4 regions of the Pseudogulbenkiania sp. MAI-1 genome follow, and region 2 is predicted to be linked to each of the others. Evidence: predicted binding sites of a transcription regulator. Region 2 holds the regulator's gene; each other region holds the start of a gene.
The links. The regulator sigma-54, encoded in region 2, starts transcription at its own class of promoters, with help from an activator protein. The targets are predictions, from matches to a motif close to CTGGCACGCTTCATGCTT.

Region 1 (4,150 bases), 1.8 Mb from region 2:
TGGTGAAGTTGGCCAGCGCCACCTGGCCGATAGAGACGGTCTTGCCGTTGGAATAGGTCGCCTCGATGATGCCCTGGTTGTTGATGTTCATGCTGGTCAGCGTACCGGGGGCGTTACCGTCTGCCGACAGCGAATTGACCCCGAACGAGGAATTGAACTGGGTCGAGGAGGTCAGATCGACGCTGGTCACCTGGATGGTGGCGCTACCGTTGGGCGGCGTCACATCGTAGCTGACCGAGAACGCACCGCCGCTGACCAAGTTGCCGTCGGTATCGAAGCTCAGCGTCTGCGGCGTGGCGGGGGAACTCACCGCGGTGCCATCGATGAAGGGGGTTACGGTCCAGTCGGTACCGGTGGCGGTCGGCGTGCCCTTGATGAAATAGAAGCTCAGGTCGTGCGTGTTGCCGAGGCTGTCGTAAATCTTGACCGAGGTCGCCGAGGTGAAGGTAGTGGTATCGGTCGGGTCCACGGCGCCCACCGTGGCCAGGTCGTTGGCGGTGGCGCTGGAATTGAGGTTGACCCCCAGATCCACGTTGCTGGTGGCGGTCGGGGCGATCAGACTGGTCTCGAACTGCAGGTCGACCGGGGTGGCGGTGTATTGGATCACCCCGTCCAGGGCGTCATAACCCTGCAGCTTGTAGCCGTCGCCGTTGACGAGAAAGCCGTTGGCATTGACCTGGAAGGCACCGCTGCGGCTGTAGACATTCTCGGTGGAGGCGCTGCTGGGCGACTTCAGGATGAAAAAACCGTTGCCGGAAATGGCCAGGTCCAGGTTGTTGCCGGTCGAATTGATGTTGCCCTGCTCGAACATCTGGCTGACCCCGGAGGTACGCACCCCGATACCGGCCTGGGCGCTGCTCATGCCGTACAGGCTGGAGCCGTACATGTCGGCAAACTCGGTGCGCGAGCGCTTGAAACCACTGGTGCTGGCGTTGGCTACGTTGTTGCCGACCACTTCCAGCTGCTTCGACGATGCTGCCAGACCGCTCAAACCTTGCTGAAAACCCATTTCTTCTTCTCCTGCTAACGGTTAGTACTGCAGCATCAAGACAGTTGTACGATGTTGGCGATCGCCACGCGCTCGCCCTGCGGCGTCACGATATAGGGACTGCCCTTGTCCCAGACCACGGCATCGACGTGCTGGTTGGAGAGCGACTGGGTTGCCACGGTGGTGGTCTTGCCGCCGCTCACGTTGGTCGCCGCCACACTGAAGGTGTAATTGCCTGCGGCGACCGGGTTGCCGTCCTTGTCGGTGCCGTCCCAGTCGAACGTGGTGAGGCCGGCCTTGACGTCGCTCATGGTGAGGGTATCAATCACCTCGCCACTCGAATTCTTGACGGTAATCGCCAGGTTCTTGGCCGCGGCGTCGAGAATCACGCCGCCCTGCGCCGTCCCGCCTTCCGTCAGCGTGAGGGTATTGCCGTCGATCATCGCGGTCTTGCCGACCAGCGATGCCGCCAGCAGCGACTGGGTGCCGTACTGGCTCTGCAGCAGCGAGTTAATCATAGTGCTGAGATTCTCGAGCCCGCTCACCTGGCTGATCTGCGCCATCTGCGAGGTGATCTCGTTGTTCTCCATCGGATTCAGCGGGTCCTGCGCCTTGAGCTGGGTGGTCAAGAGCGTCAGAAAGCGGTTCTGGATGCTTTCCGACGAAGTCGCCGAAGACGACGAGGCGCTGCTGCCGGTATTCAGGACGGAGTACGGGTTATTGGAGGTGGAAGTGACGCTGCTGCTGGCCATGTCTCAGCTCTCCTGGCTTATTGGCCTAGCTGCAGGGTCTTCTGCAGCAGGTTCTTGGCGGTGTTCATCAATTCGACGTTGGTCTGGTAGGAGCGCGCGGCGGAAATCATGTCGGCCATCTCCTCCACCGGGTCGACGTTGGGCAGGTTCACGTAACCGCGCTGGTCGGCCAGCGGGTTGCCCGGATCGTATTTGAGGCGCGGCGGCGAGGTATCCTCCACCACCGAAGTCACGCGCACGCCGGCCACCTGCGGCTGGCTGGCCGACACCGGGATGGCGGAGAACACCACGTGGCGGCCCTGGTAGGGCTGGCCGGTCGAGCTGGTGGCGCTCTCGGCGTTGGCGATGTTGCTCGCCACCACGTTGAGGCGCATCGACTGCGCGGTCAGCGCCGAGCCGGCAATGGTGAAGACATTGTTGAGCGACATGCTTACTGGCCTCCCTTGATGGCGTCGTTCAGGCCGGAGATGCGGCGATTGAGGAAGGTCAGCGTGGATTGGTACTGCATGGCGTTGTCGGTGAAGGCGGCGCGCTCGACGTCCATGTCCACGGTGTTGCCGTCCAGGCTGCGCTGCACCGCGCTGCGGTACTTGAGTTCGGCGCCCACGCTGCCGCCCGTGGCCGGCTGCGAGGCGATGTGTGCCGGATCGGTCACGGTCATGGCCAGGCGCGACGGATTGCCCTGGGCCGATTGCAGCGCCGCGGCAAAATCGATATCGACCGCCTTGTAGTTGGGCGTGTCGGCGTTGGCAATGTTGCTGGCGATCACCTCGGCGCGCTTGGCGCGCAGATTGAGCGCCTGCTGCTGGAAATCGAAATAGTGGGCAATCTTGTCGAGCATGACCTTCTCCTGGATGACACCCCAAAAGCATTTTTCATGCCAACATGATCACCTCGGATAAGGGCTTGAAATGACTGGATTCCGCCTAGAGGACGATGGGGCGGCAACATGGACAGGGCGGCAAGGCGGCAACAATTGCCGCCCCGGCGGCAGACACGAAAACGCCACCCGGAGGTGGCGTGCGGCAAAGCGGCAAAGCGGCAGGTCGGCGGGGCAGCTCAGGCGGGATCGCGCAGCTCGAAGTCGTGGGTGATGTCGGCGGTCTTGCCCAGCATGATCGAGGCGGAGCAATACTTCTCGGCGGAGAGCTTGATGGCGCGCTCGACAGCGTCGGGCTTCAGTTCGCGGCCGACCACGACGAAATGGAAATGAATGCGGGTGAACACCTTGGGGTCGGTATCGGCGCGTTCGGCCTCGATGTCGACCCAGCAGTCGTGCACGTCCTGGCGTGACTTCTTCAGGATGCTCAGCACGTCGTAGCTGGTGCAGCCGGCGGTGCCCAGCAACAGCAGCTCCATCGGGCGCGGACCGAGGTTACGGCCGCCGCCTTCCGGCGCGCCGTCCATCACCACGGCGTGGCCGCTGCCGGTCTCGCCCATGAAACACACCCCGTCGATCCATCTCAGTTTGGCCTTCATTGTTGTTCTCCTGGTCAATCAAGCCTGCAAGGCTACCATCGCCGATTTGGGCTCACAAAGATTCGCCGGTAAAATGGAAAGATTTTCCCGTTATAACTTTCATCATGCTGGTACTGGGTATTGAATCGTCCTGCGACGAAACCGGCGTCGCGCTGTACGACACCGAACAGGGCCTGCTGGCCCATCAGCTGCACACGCAGATGGCGATGCACGCCGAATACGGCGGCGTGGTGCCGGAACTGGCGAGCCGCGACCACATCCGCCGCGCCATCCCGCTGACCGAATCCTGCCTCGCCGAGGCCGGCAAGACGCTGCAGGATGTGGATGCCATTGCCTACACCCAGGGCCCGGGCCTGGGCGGCGCGCTCCTGGTAGGCGCCAGTATCGCCAACGCGCTGGCCTTCGGCCTCGACATCCCGGTGATTGGCGTGCACCACCTGGAAGGCCACCTGCTCTCGCCGCTGCTGGCAGAGCCGAAACCGGCCTTCCCCTTCGTCGCACTGCTGGTCTCCGGCGGTCACACCCAGCTGATGGCAGTGCGCGGCGTGGGTGATTACGAGATTCTCGGCGAGACGCTGGACGACGCCGCCGGCGAGGCTTTCGACAAGACCGCCAAGCTGCTCGGCCTCGACTACCCTGGCGGCCCGACGCTGTCGAGGCTGGCCGAAAGCGGCGACCCGCAGCGCTTCACGCTGCCGCGCCCGATGCTGAAGTCGGACGATCTCGACATGAGCTTCTCCGGTCTCAAGACCGCCGTGCTGACGCTGGTGCGCCATCAGGAAACCGAGCACGGCCCGATCGACACCCAGACCCGCAACGACATCTGCCGCGCCTTCCAGGATGCCATCGTCGAGGTGCTGGTCGGCAAATCGCTGAAGGCACTGAAGAAGGCCAACATGGCGCGGCTGGTGGTGGCCGGCGGCGTCGGTGC
Region 2 (4,150 bases):
CACGTCGAGGAACACCCCGTGCAGCACGGTCGAGACTGCCAGCGCCCGCGCCAGATAGATGCGCAGCACATCCATCAGGTAGGGGCTTTCCAGCGGCGTGGTCATCAGCGGCACGTTATGGGTGTGGCAGTAGTCGCGCAGCAGCTTGGGTACCGGCTGGCCGTTGGCCACCATCACCACCGACATGCTCTTGTGGAACAGCTGGTCGAGCGCGGTCTTGGCGGCGGATTGTTCGAGCCGGTCGAGGTATTCGACCTCGGCCAGGCCCAGTACCTGTACCCGGTTGGGGTGGATGAAGTTGAGGTGGCCCACCAGCGCCAACAGCGGGCGCTGTTCGTCGTTGCCGATCAGGTTATCGGCGCCGCCGGTGCCGGCGACCCAGCTCAGGTTCAGTTTGTGCTGATTGTCGTGGTAGAGCTTGCGAACGCTTATGCTAGGCATGGGGGGACCATTCGGTCAGCAGGGTGTAGAGCTCGTCGGCGCTCTGGGCGGCCAGCAGTTGCTCGCGCAGCGGCCGGCTGGAAAAAACCTGGGCCAGTTCGGACAGCACCTGCAGGTGCAGGTCGGTGGCCTGTTCCGGGACCAGCAGCACGAACAGGATCTGGACCGGTTTGCCGTCGGGGGCGTCGAAGGGGATGGCCGACTTGAGGCGGATCAGCACGCCGGCAGCCTCTTTCAGGCCGCGGGCACGGCCGTGCGGAATGGCCACGCCTTGCCCCAGCCCGGTGGAGCCGAGCTTTTCGCGCGCGAACAGGCATTCGAACACTTCACTACGCGCAATGCCGCGGGTGTTCTCGATCAGGAGTCCCACCTGTTCGAAGACGCGCTTCTTACTGGCTACGTCGAGATCGAGCAGGACATTGTCCCGGGTTAGGATTTTGCCGATCAGGCTCATAGGGGTCTGTTGAGAGCTGCCAAAAACCTGACGATTCTACGTTGCTTTGGTGTGACAGAGAAAGGATCGTGCAAAGCAAAGCGGGAACCTCCCGGCTCCCGCTTTACCAATCAAGGATTTAGAGTGTGGCTTCCGGGGCCGGGGAAGGGGCTGGCGTCACCCGGTGCTCGCTCAGTTTTTCCTTGTGCTTGAGCACCTGGCGGTCCAGCTTGTCCATCAGCAAGTCGATGGCGGCGTACATGTCCGCGTCGGTCGCCTCCACGTGGATGTCCTTGCCGGAGAGGTGCACGTTGACTTCGGCCTTCTGGACCAGCTTGTCCACAGACAGGGTCACCGCCACGTCGATCACATGGTCGACATGACGGGTCACGCGTTCGAGTTTGCTTTCTATGTAATCACGCAGCGGTTGGGTAACGTCGAGGTGGAGACCGGTTACTTTGAGGTTCATACCTTACTCCTTCTTGTGTTGACTGCCCGGCAGAAGCTGCCGGGCATGCTGATGATTCAGTTCAAGGTCAGAGGACCTTGCGCAGATTGACCGGTGGAATCTGCATGGCTTCACGATACTTCGCCACCGTGCGCCTGGCAACCTGTATGCCCTGTTTGGCCAGTTCGTCCGCCAGGGCGCTGTCGGACAGGGGCTTGGCCGGGTTTTCCGCTTCGATCATCTGGCGGATGTGCGCCTTGATGGCGGTGGCCGAGCATTCACCGCCGCTGTCCGTTTCCAGTGCGCTGCCGAAGAAATACTTCAGCTCGAACAGGCCGCGCGGGCACAACAGGTATTTCTGCGTCGTCACACGGGATACCGTGGATTCGTGCAGCTCCAGCTCATCGGCGATGTCGCGCAGGATGAGCGGACGCATGGCGACTTCTCCGTGTTCAAAGAACGCTTGCTGTCTTTCGACTATAGATTCCGCCACTTTGAGGATGGTGTCAAATCGTTGCTGAATATTCTTCACCAGCCATTTGGCCTCTTGCAGGCGGGCGCTCAATTCGCCGCCGGCGCCGCGGTTCTCGCTGAGCATCTGGGCGTACATCTGGTTGACGCGCAGGCGCGGCACGGCGGCGTTGTTGAGCTCGGCGCGCCAGCGGCCCTTGACGCGGCGCACGGCGATGTCGGGGATGATGTAGCGGGTGTCGTCGGCGCCGAAACCGGCCGCCGGGCGGGGGTTGAGGCGGGCGATCAGGGCCTGCGCCGCTTTCAGTTCCACGTCGCCGACATCGAGCAGGCGCTTCAGGCGGGTATAGTCGCGGTTGCCCAGCAGGGTGAGGTGCTCGCTGACGATGGTGCGCGCCAGCGCCTTGCCGGGGGTGCTGTCCGGCAACTGGGCCAGTTGCAGCGCCAGCGATTCGGACAGCGAGCGGGCGCCGACGCCCTGCGGTTCGAATTGCTGCAGCAGTTTCAAACCGAACGCCAGTTCGTCTTCCTCGATGCCGAGTTCCAGCGGCAGCGAGGCGGCCAGTTCCTGCAGGTCGGTCGTCAGGTAGCCGTCTTCGTCCAGCTCTTCGATCAAGAGCTGCACGATGGCGCTGTCGCGTTCGGGCAGGGCGATTTCTCCCAGCTGCGCCAGCAGGTGTTCGCGCAGCGTGACCGGGCGCGGCACGTTGGCCATCGGGTCGTAATCGTCGTCGCCGTCGTTGCTGCGCCGGCTGCCGCTACCCCAGTCGGTCAGTTCGCCGCCGGTGTCGCCGCTGTCCGTGTCGTGGCGTTCCGCTTCGGCTTCGCCGCCGGCGGTGTCGGCCGGGGCGCTCTCGGCGGCCGGTTCGTCGCCCCGCTCCAACAGCGGGTTGTCCTGCAGGAAGCGTTCCACTTCGGTTTGCAGGTCGACGGTGGACAGTTGCAGCAGCCGGATCGACTGCTGCAGTTGCGGGGTCAGCGTGAGTTGCTGCGAGACCTTGAGCTGTAGCGACTGCTTCATGGCGATTACAGGTGGAAGTGTTCGCCGAGGTAAACCTGGCGAACTTTTTCATTGTCGACGAGGGCCTGCGGCTTGCCGGAGGCCAGCACCGCGCCGTCGCTGATGATGTAGGCGCGGTCGCAGATGCGCAGCGTCTCGCGCACGTTGTGATCGGTGATCAGCACGCCGATGCCGCGTTCCTTGAGGAAGGAGATGATCTTCTGGATGTCGATCACGGCGATCGGGTCGACGCCGGCGAACGGCTCGTCGAGCAGGATGAAGCGCGGCCGGGTGGCCAGCACGCGGGCGATCTCGACGCGGCGCCGCTCGCCGCCGGATAGCGCCAGCGCGTTGCTCTCCCTGAGGTGGGCGATGTTGAGGTCGTCCAGCAGCAGCACCAGTTCCTTTTCCAGTTCCTCGCCCTTGAGGCCGGCGATCTCGAGGATGGCGCGGATGTTTTCGTCCACCGTCATCTTGCGGAAGATCGACGCTTCCTGCGGCAGGTAGCCCAGCCCCAGGCGTGCGCGCTGGTGCATCGGGAAGTGGGTGATGTCCTGCTCATCGAGCAGGATCTGGCCGTCGTCGGCCCCGACCAGGCCGACGATCATGTAGAAGCTGGTAGTCTTGCCGGCGCCGTTGGGGCCCAACAGCCCGATCACCTCGCCGCTTTCGATGCTGAGCGAGACGTCCTTGACCACGGTGCGCTTCTTGAAGCGCTTCTTCAGCCGGGTGACGTTCAGTACGCTGGCGGTCATGGCTGTTGTCCGGTGGTTTGCGGCTGCAGGATGACGGTGATGCGGCCCTTGTTGGGGCCGGTGGCGGCGCCGCCCTTGACCTGGTAGGTCTGGCTCTGGGTGTTGTAGGTGATGACCTCGCCGATCACCAGGTCCTCACCGCGCTTGACGCGGGCGTTGCCGGTGAGCACGGCGGTGTTGGTGATGCCGGTGTAGTCGAGGCGGCTGGCCTGGCCTTCGATGTATTCGTTCTTGTCGTCCATTTTCTGGCGGAAGGTGACTACCTTGCCGGTGGCCTGCACCGTCTGGTTGCCCTTGTCGTCGCGGGTGACGACGACGCGGTCGGCGTTGACGCGCAGCGTGCCCTGCGTCACCACGACGTTGCCTTCCCACACGGTCACGCCTTTCAGCTGGTCGAGCGTGCCGCTGTTGGCGTTGATTTCGATCGGTTTGCTCTGGTCGGCCTTTTCCGCCAGGGCGACGGTGGTGGCGCACAGTCCGGCCAGCATGGCCAGCGTCAGGGTGAATTTATTTCGCATAGACGACTCTTGCCTTCGAGAGCAGTTTCAACAGGCCGGCGCGCTGATCGTAGCTGAAGCCGACCGATCGGGCTACCGACGTGC
Region 3 (4,150 bases), 2.7 Mb from region 2:
AGCTCCACCAGGGCGCGCGAACCGTCGTTGTCGATCGGCGTGATCGACAGCGCGACGTGCAGCGGCTGCTCGTTGTGCAGCAGTTTCAGTTCGAGGTCGTGTTCGATGAAGCTGACGTTGTTCTTGAAGGCGGTATCCAGCGCCTGCTTCAGCGCTGCACTGCTTTGGAACAGGCCGGTCAGTTGATGGCGCAACAACTCGCGCCGTCCCAGTGCCAACAGGTTTTCACTGGCGGGATTGACGTAGTCGAGCGAACCGTCGGTCCGCACGATCAGCACCGGGGTGTCGAGCAGCTCGAGCCCGGCAAAGCTGGATGATGTCATGGAAATCCGGTCGTGAAGTGTGTGTCCGCTATTCGTCTAGCAATATCCACGCCAGCACAGCGGACGGACACAAGCCCCTTACCGGTGATGGTATGCCTTATTTTGGTGCATTGGAAGCGGCCTGCCCCAATTCGCGGCGCAGCGCCTCGACGTTCTTCTGATGCTCGGTCACCTGCTCCTGCAACTGCTGTACGCGGTCGAGGTATTTCTGATAATTGCGCTCGTTGCCGAGCCGGGTGGCACGGCCCTCCGCCAGCGCCTTCTGGGCTTCGGTCAGCGCCTTCTGCTCGTTGGCCAATTCCTGTTCCAGGATCTTGCGCCGGCCGTTGTCGCGCTGCTGCTGGGTGGCGCTGTCGACGTTGGGGTAACGGCTGCTGAAGGGGGGCGTGCTGGGAGAGCTGGACGGGGCCGAGCTGCTCGGTTTCACCTCGTCGCTGCTCGAATAGGTCGACAAGGGTGACAGCTTGATCGGCGCACCACCCTTCATCGGGGTGTTCGAGAAGGTGACGTGGCCGCTCGGGTCGACGTATTTGTAGATGGTCTGGGCCTGCGCCAGGCTGCTCGCCAACAATAGGCAGAAAAGCATCGTCTTCATCGGAGAAGGGGGTCCTGCGTGGTCTATGCTGATAGGTGATTTCATCATAAGCAAATCCGCCTCGTCCGTCACATCGGGAGAGTCGGGGCGGGCGGCCGGCGCGTGCCGCTGGGGCAAGCGCCGGTATTTTAAAAGAAAAACGGCAGCCTAAGCTGCCGTTTGGTCCGTTTGCAAGCCGTTGTGATTACAGGCTGTAGTACATCGAGAATTCCACCGGGTGGGTGGTCATGCGGGTCAGGTTGACTTCCTGCATCTTCAGTTCGATGTAGGCGTCGATCCACTCGTTGGAGAACACACCGCCACGGGTCAGGAACTCGCGGTCGGCGTCCAGTGCGGCCAGGGCTTCGTCGAGCGAGGCGCACACGGTCGGGATCAGCTTGTCTTCTTCCGGCGGCAGATCGTACAGGTTCTTGTCGGCGGCATCGCCCGGGTGGATCTTGTTCTGGATGCCGTCCAGGCCGGCCATCAGCAGAGCCGAGAAGCACAGGTACGGGTTGGCCAGCGGATCCGGGAAGCGGGCTTCGATACGACGGGCCTTCGGGCTCGCCACGTGCGGAATGCGGATCGAAGCGGAACGGTTCTTGGCGGAGTAGGCCAGTTTCACCGGAGCTTCGTAGTGCGGAACCAGACGCTTGTACGAGTTGGTGCCCGGGTTGGTGATGGCGTTCAGGGCCTTGGCGTGCTTGATGATACCGCCGATGTAGTACAGGGCGTTCTCGGACAGGCCGGCATAGCCGTCACCGGCGAACAGGTTCTGGCCGTCTTTCCAGATCGACTGGTGCACGTGCATGCCCGAGCCGTTGTCGCCGACGATCGGCTTCGGCATGAAGGTGGCGGTCTTGCCGTAGCTGTGGGCCACGTTGTGAACCACGTACTTCAGGATCTGGGTCCAGTCGGCGCGCTGGGTCAGGGTGCTGAACTTGGTACCGATTTCGTTCTGGCCGGCGGTAGCCACTTCGTGGTGGTGCACTTCGACCGGCACACCCAGCTCTTCCAGCAGCAGTACCATGGCGGAACGCAGGTCCTGAGCGGAATCAACCGGCGGAACCGGGAAGTAGCCGCCCTTGATGCCCGGACGGTGGCCCAGGTTGCCGCCTTCGAACTGTTCGGCGGAAGCCCAGGCGGCTTCTTCGGCCTGGATCTTCACGTGGCAGCCGGACATGTCGGCACCCCAGGTCACGGAGTCGAAAATGAAGAATTCCGGTTCCGGACCGAAGTAGGCGGTATCACCGATGCCGGTAGTCTTCAGGTAGGCTTCGGCGCGCTTGGCGATGGAGCGCGGGCAGCGGTCGTAGCCCTTGCCGTCGGCCGGATCGATCACGTCGCAGGACATGAACACGGTCGGTTCGTCGAAGAACGGGTCGATCTTGGCGGTGGCCGGGTCGGCCATCAGCAGCATGTCGGAAGCCTGGATGCCTTTCCAGCCGGCGATCGAGGAGCCATCGAAAGCGTGGCCGCGCTCGAACCACTCTTCGCCGTCATTGAGGACGATGTGGGCCGGGATGGATACGTGCTGCTCTTTGCCGCGGGTATCGGTAAAGCGAAGATCTACAAACTTGACGTCGTTGTCCTTGATCAGTTTCAAAACGTCTGCAACCGCCATGGTGTTCTCCTGTTGGGCTACGTGCATCTACAGAGTATGCGTTGTACTAAGGGTTTGCGACTAAAACTAGCAGGAAGCGTGCCAGCCCGTTTCAATGGGCTTTCTCATTGTGGCACAAGCCTTGGCAGACTTGCACGTGCTGCGTCAGGCTCCGATTTGGTGCAAGTGGTCTGTGCTGTGCCCTGTATTGGTGCGTGCTGCTTGGTTTGCGCCAGAACGGGGCTTTCCCGATAATTATTGGTAGATCGGTAGTGTAATTCCCTTGCGAGGAGATTGACGATGAGCAAGATCAACGACATTCAGCGGCGCGGTGGTGAGCGCGGCCGCGACATGGGGCTGCCTTACGCCGGCGCACTGACGCCGGACGAAGCCTATGAACTGTTGCAGGGCATGCCGGAGGCCGTGCTGGTGGATGTGCGCAGCCAGGCCGAATGGCAGTTCGTCGGCGTCGTGCCGGAGGCGCTGCGCATCGAACTGCGCAGCTTTCCCGGCATGGTGCCCAACCCGAATTTTGCCAACCAGTTGCAGCAACAGGTCGACAAGGAAAAGGTCGTCCTGTTCATGTGCCGTTCCGGTGCGCGTTCCGACGAGGCGGCACGCCTGGCCACGGCCATGGGGTATGCCACCGTCTACAACGTGCTGGAGGGGTTCGAGGGCGACAAGGACGCCGAGCAGCATCGCGGCCGGGTCAATGGCTGGAAGGGGCGCGGTTTGCCCTGGATTCAGGGATAAAAGGTTGATGTTTGCCGGGCTTCGCGGCAAAGTGCTGAGTTGAAGAGTTTCCATTCAGGACGCCGCGCGAAGCAAGCGAATTGGCCGTCGTTGAGCAATATCGAGAAAGCAGAATCATGACCGACCGTTACGCCGTCATCGGCAACCCCATCTCCCACAGCCAGTCCCCCTTCATTCATGCCGAGTTCGCCCGCGCCTGCCAGCTCGACATCCAGTATGAAAAGCTGTTCGCCGAGCTCGACAAGTTCGAGCAGGTGGTCGGCGAGTTCGTCGCCGCGGGCGGCAAGGGCATGAACGTCACCCTGCCGTTCAAGGGCAACGCCTATCGTATGGCGACCGAACTGACTGAACGCGCCCGCGCCGCCGAAGCGGTCAACACGCTGACCTTCCGCGACGGCAAGGTCTACGGCGACAATACCGACGGCGTCGGTCTGGTGCGCGACATCGTGGAAAACCTCGACTTTCCGATCGCCGGCCAGCGCGTGCTGATCCTGGGCGCGGGCGGCGCGGTGCGTGGTGTGCTGGCGCCCATCCTGGAGCAGAAGCCGGCCTCGCTGACCATCGCCAACCGCACCCTGATCAAGGCCGAAGCCCTGGCGCACCAGTTCGCCGGCTGGGGCGAGATCAAGGCCGTCGGCTACGAACAGCTGGAAGGCCGGAGCTTCGACCTGGTGATCAACGCCACCTCGACCAGCCTCAACAACGAGCTGCCGCCGGTTCCGTACGGCGTGTTCACCGCCCGTACCCTGGCCTACGACATGGTCTACAGCAAGGGGCTGACCCCGTTCCTGAAGCGCGCCCAGTCGGAAAACGCCGGCATGCTGGCCGACGGCCTGGGCATGCTGGTCGAGCAGGCGGCCGAGTCCTTCTCCATCTGGCACGGCGTGCAGCCGGAAA
Region 4 (4,150 bases), 1.8 Mb from region 2:
TTCCAGATAACGGTTGGCCAAGGCCTGCGGGCCAGGAAACGGATCGGGCGAAGTCAGCACGTTGAGGATGCGCTCCTCCAGCCCGAGGATGTTCGGCACGAAGGTGTATTTGTCGATCTCGCTCTCCAGCCCACGCGCGTGCAGCTCCAGCTGGCGCGTGCCGCTGTCAGCCAGCGCCTCGATGCCGCTGCGCTCGCTCACCCGGTAGGTGGCGTAGCCGGTGGCCAGCATCATCCCGAGCACGACGGCGAGCAGGTAGGGCAGAAAACGTTTGGGAATACGGAAGATCACGATCAGGTCGGTTCAGACGATTCGGCAAATACGGTCATGTATCGTTCTAACACAGAGCCGCCAGCGAGGACAGCCCTGCAAGGAAAACGGCCTCGCGCAGGGAGGCCGTTCGGGGTAACGCTATAGAAGTCGATCAGGCGCGAGCCGGTGCCAGGTCGTCGACCTCGGCATCCGGATCGGTATCGTCGTCTTCCTCTTCGGTCACGGTGGCGCCCAGCGCGCCCTCGGACTTGGCCACCACGCAGGAGGCGATGGCGTTGCCAATCACGTTGGTGGCGGAACGGCCCATGTCGAGGAAGTGGTCGATGCCCAACAGCAGCAGCAGGCCGGCTTCCGGAATGTCGAACTGTGCCAGCGTGGCGGCGATCACCACCAGCGAGGCGCGCGGCACGCCGGCGATACCCTTCGAGGTCACCATCAGGATCAGCATCATGGTGATTTCCTGTGCCAGCGTCAGGTCGATGCCGTAGGCCTGGGCGATGAAGATGGTAGCGAAGGTACAATACATCATCGAACCATCAAGGTTGAACGAGTAGCCCATCGGCAGCACGAAGCTGGCCACCTTGCGCGAGCAGCCGAAGCGCTCCAGGCGCTCCAGCGTCTTCGGGTAGGCCGCTTCGGAGCTGGCGGTCGTGAACGCCAACAGCAGCGGCTCGCGCACCATCTTCATCAGCGTCAGCACGCGACGGCCGAGGAACAGGCTGCCGGCGGCGATCAGCACCAGCCACAGGACGCCGATCGACAGGTAGAACTCGGCCATGAAGGTACCATAGGTACCGAGAATGCCCAGGCCTTCCTTGGCCACCATGGCGGCGATGGCGCCGAACACCGCCAGCGGGGCGAAGTTCATCACGAAGCCGGTCACCTTCAGCATGATATGCGAAAGAGAATCGAGCATATCCACCACCGGCTTGGCTCGCTCGCCAATGGCAGCGCCGGCGCAGCCGAAGAACACCGAGAACACCACGATCTGCAGGATCTCGTTCTTGCTCATCGCCTCGACCACGCTCTTCGGAATGGCGTGGGTGATGAAGTCCTTCAGCGTGATGGCCCCCTTCTCGATGCCGGTAGCCGCGCTCACGTCCGGCAGCGGCAGGCCGATGCCGACACCCGGCTTGAGCAGGTTGACCATGATCAGGCCCAGGCTCAGCGAGATGAACGAGGCTGTCATGAACCAGGCCATGGTCTTGGCGCCGATGCGGCCCACGGTCTTGGCATCCTCCATCTTGGCGATGCCCACCGCCAGGGTGGAGAACACCAGCGGCGCGATGATCATCTTGATCAGACGCAGGAAGATGTCGGTCAGGATCGACACGTTGTCGGCGAACGACTTGATCGCGGCCTCGTCGGCGGCCATTTCACGCCATGCGTAACCGGTCAGAATACCCAGCACCATCGCGGCCAGGATGAAGGTGGTCAGTTTATTAAGTTTCACTAAGTGCCTCTCCAGTGAAGGTCTGCCCCGTGGCCGCCGTGGCGACCCGGGCGATGGAGCCGGTCTTGCCGACCGCCCCGCCTTTGCTCGTCCATCCGGCCGGCGGCCGGGTGAACCATTGGTTGGTCCCTGCCCGTGCGCGGATGCGCCGGGGCTGGAAATCGTCTTGTTGTCGGCCGGCCAGGGCGTGTGGGCGTCGCCCGGACCGGCGGCTCCTTAATTGCACGAAGCGTGCCAGCGCAGACCTCGGAAACGGCACCGCAATACACTGTTTTTGTTGCATTTTTTTTAATGACGGCGAGATGGCGACGGATCGGCGTAATCGCGCCGCTACAGACGTTCGGTTATCCGAACGAGGCATCAAAACGGAGGATGGCGACCGGGTAGCCGCCAAAACGGAAAAAGGCTGACCGAAGACGATGCTTCGGCCAGCCTTTCAGGGAGAGAGAAACGGGACGATCAGACCGACAGGTAGGACGACTGCTTCAGCCCGCGGCAGAACTCGGCGAAGTAGGTATTGCGCTCGTCGGCCGACAGCTTGGCGGCGCGCGCCTTCTCCTCGTAGCGGTTGAGGATCTCCTCCGGCGACAGGTGCACGTAGCGCAGCATGTCCTCGATGGTGTCATGCTCCTCCACGCCGGAGAACTCCAGGCGGCAGCCCTCGCGCACGAACACGTTGACCGAGTCGGTGTCGCCGAACAGGTTATGCATGTCGCCCAGGATTTCCTGGTAGGCGCCGACCATGAAGGCCGCGACCAGATACTCGTCGCCCGGCTTCACCTCATGCACCGCCATCGACGACTCGATGCTCTGCTGGTCGACGTAGTGCTTGATCTTGCCGTCGGAATCGCAGGTCAGGTCCTGCAGCACCGCCCGCCGCGTCGGCTGCTCCTGCAAGCGGTGCACCGGCATGATCGGCAACACCTGGTCGATGGCCCAGGTATCCGGCAGCGACTGGAACACCGAGAAGTTGCAGAAGTACTTGTCGGCCAGCTTGTCGGTCAGCTCGTCGAACACCTGACGCTGCGAGCGCTGGTGGGTCAGCTGCAACTGGCCATGCAGCCGGCGGCACAGCGCGTAGTAGAGCTGCTCGGCGGTCGCCTTGTCCTTCAGACTCAACCGCCCTTCCGCGTACATCTCGGCCACTTCCGCCACATAATGGCTGGCGCGATGATAGGTTTCGGTCACCATCTCCGCGTCGGTCAGCTTGGTCAGTTCATAGAGCTTCTTCAGCGGCGCCGCCAGCGTCTCCACATCGCCCAGCACCGGCACGTTCTCCGGCAGACGCTCGACGTCGGTCACGTTCATGATCAGCACCGCGTGGTGCGCGGTCATGGCGCGCCCGGACTCCGACATGATGCGAGGATGCGGCAGGCCGTTCTCGTCGCAGAACTCGGCCAGCATCGACACGATCACCTCGGCGTACTCGTCCATGTCGTAGTTGATCGAGCTGGCGTTGCGCGAATGGGTGCCGTCGTAATCGACCCCCAGGCCGCCGCCGACGTCGACGTGGTCGAGCGGCAGGCCCAGCGCACGCAACTCGCCGAAGTAGCGGATCGCCTCGCGGAAACCCAGGCGGTAGTCGGCAATGTTGGCGATCTGCGAACCCATGTGGAAATGCAACAGGCGCACGCAATCGGCCATGCCGGCCGCCTCCATCTTGCCGGCCACGTCGATCAGCTGGGACGCCGACAGGCCAAACTTGCCCTTCTCACCCCCGGTATCGGCCCACTGGTTGTCGGAGTTCAGCGACGACAGCCGCACGCGCACGCCGACCAGCGGACGTACGCCGAGCTTCTGCGCCTCCTCGATCACCAGATCGACCTCGACCTCCTTCTCGATCACGATGAACACCTTGTGGCCGAGCTTCTGCCCGATCAGCGCCAGGCGCACGAAATCGCGGTCCTTGTAGCCGTTGCAGGTGATGGTGCAACCCTTGGGCGCCAGCGCCAGCACCGCCATCAGCTCCGGCTTGGAACCGGCTTCCAGGCCAATCGACACATCCGGCGTGGCGATGATGCTCTTGATCACCGCCTCCTGCTGGTTGACCTTGATCGGATAAAGTGCGGTGTACTGGCTACCATAGCCGATCTCGGCGATGGCCTTGTCGAAGGCACCGCACAACCGCGTCACACGGTCTTGCAGGATGTCGGGAAAACGAACCAGCAGCGGCAGATCCAGGCCCTTGTCGGACAGCGCGTGCACCAGTTCGTACAGATCGATTTCGCAATTTTGCTGGCGGGTGTTGGGACGGACCTTGACGTGACCATCATCCCCAACCTCGAAATACCCCGCCCCCCAATGCCGGATGCCGTACAGGCTCCGGCTCTCAGCCACAGACCAAGCCATGAGTTTTTCCTTCAATGATTCGATGGAGAACCCCGCTCCTTAGTGCGCGGCTTTCGGGCTTGCGAGCTTTTATGT

Region 1: flgB (flagellar basal body rod protein FlgB) is a predicted target of sigma-54. The motif match lies at 2,607-2,624, and genes of this name have one in related genera.
Region 3: glnA (glutamate--ammonia ligase) is a predicted target of sigma-54. The motif match lies at 2,589-2,606, and genes of this name have one in related genera.
Region 4: PSEMAI1_RS0107655 (dicarboxylate/amino acid:cation symporter) is a predicted target of sigma-54. The motif match lies at 1,947-1,964, and genes of this name have one in related genera.

The regions. Positions count from the first base shown of each region.
Region 1 covers NZ_AZUR01000001.1:1,605,998-1,610,147, reverse strand. The annotation lists gene flgE (flagellar hook protein FlgE) at 1-1,009, opposite strand, end outside; gene PSEMAI1_RS0107460 (flagellar hook assembly protein FlgD) at 1,045-1,740, opposite strand; gene flgC (flagellar basal body rod protein FlgC) at 1,758-2,168, opposite strand; gene flgB (flagellar basal body rod protein FlgB) at 2,171-2,581, opposite strand; gene PSEMAI1_RS0107445 (OsmC family protein) at 2,800-3,219, opposite strand; gene tsaD (tRNA (adenosine(37)-N6)-threonylcarbamoyltransferase complex transferase subunit TsaD) at 3,324-4,150, shown strand, end outside.
Region 2 covers NZ_AZUR01000001.1:3,439,804-3,443,953, reverse strand. The annotation lists gene hprK (HPr(Ser) kinase/phosphatase) at 1-441, opposite strand, end outside; gene ptsN (PTS IIA-like nitrogen regulatory protein PtsN) at 434-895, opposite strand; gene hpf (ribosome hibernation-promoting factor, HPF/YfiA family) at 1,014-1,343, opposite strand; gene PSEMAI1_RS0116100 (RNA polymerase factor sigma-54) at 1,411-2,814, opposite strand; gene lptB (LPS export ABC transporter ATP-binding protein) at 2,820-3,548, opposite strand; gene lptA (lipopolysaccharide transport periplasmic protein LptA) at 3,545-4,066, opposite strand; gene lptC (LPS export ABC transporter periplasmic protein LptC) at 4,056-4,150, opposite strand, start outside.
Region 3 covers NZ_AZUR01000001.1:788,688-792,837, forward strand. The annotation lists gene glnL (nitrogen regulation protein NR(II)) at 1-323, opposite strand, end outside; gene PSEMAI1_RS0103610 (DUF4124 domain-containing protein) at 421-918, opposite strand; gene glnA (glutamate--ammonia ligase) at 1,103-2,521, opposite strand; gene PSEMAI1_RS0103620 (rhodanese-like domain-containing protein) at 2,801-3,253, shown strand; gene aroE (shikimate dehydrogenase) at 3,370-4,150, shown strand, end outside.
Region 4 covers NZ_AZUR01000001.1:1,645,648-1,649,797, reverse strand. The annotation lists gene PSEMAI1_RS0107660 (ATP-binding protein) at 1-291, opposite strand, end outside; gene PSEMAI1_RS0107655 (dicarboxylate/amino acid:cation symporter) at 425-1,726, opposite strand; gene speA (arginine decarboxylase) at 2,186-4,075, opposite strand.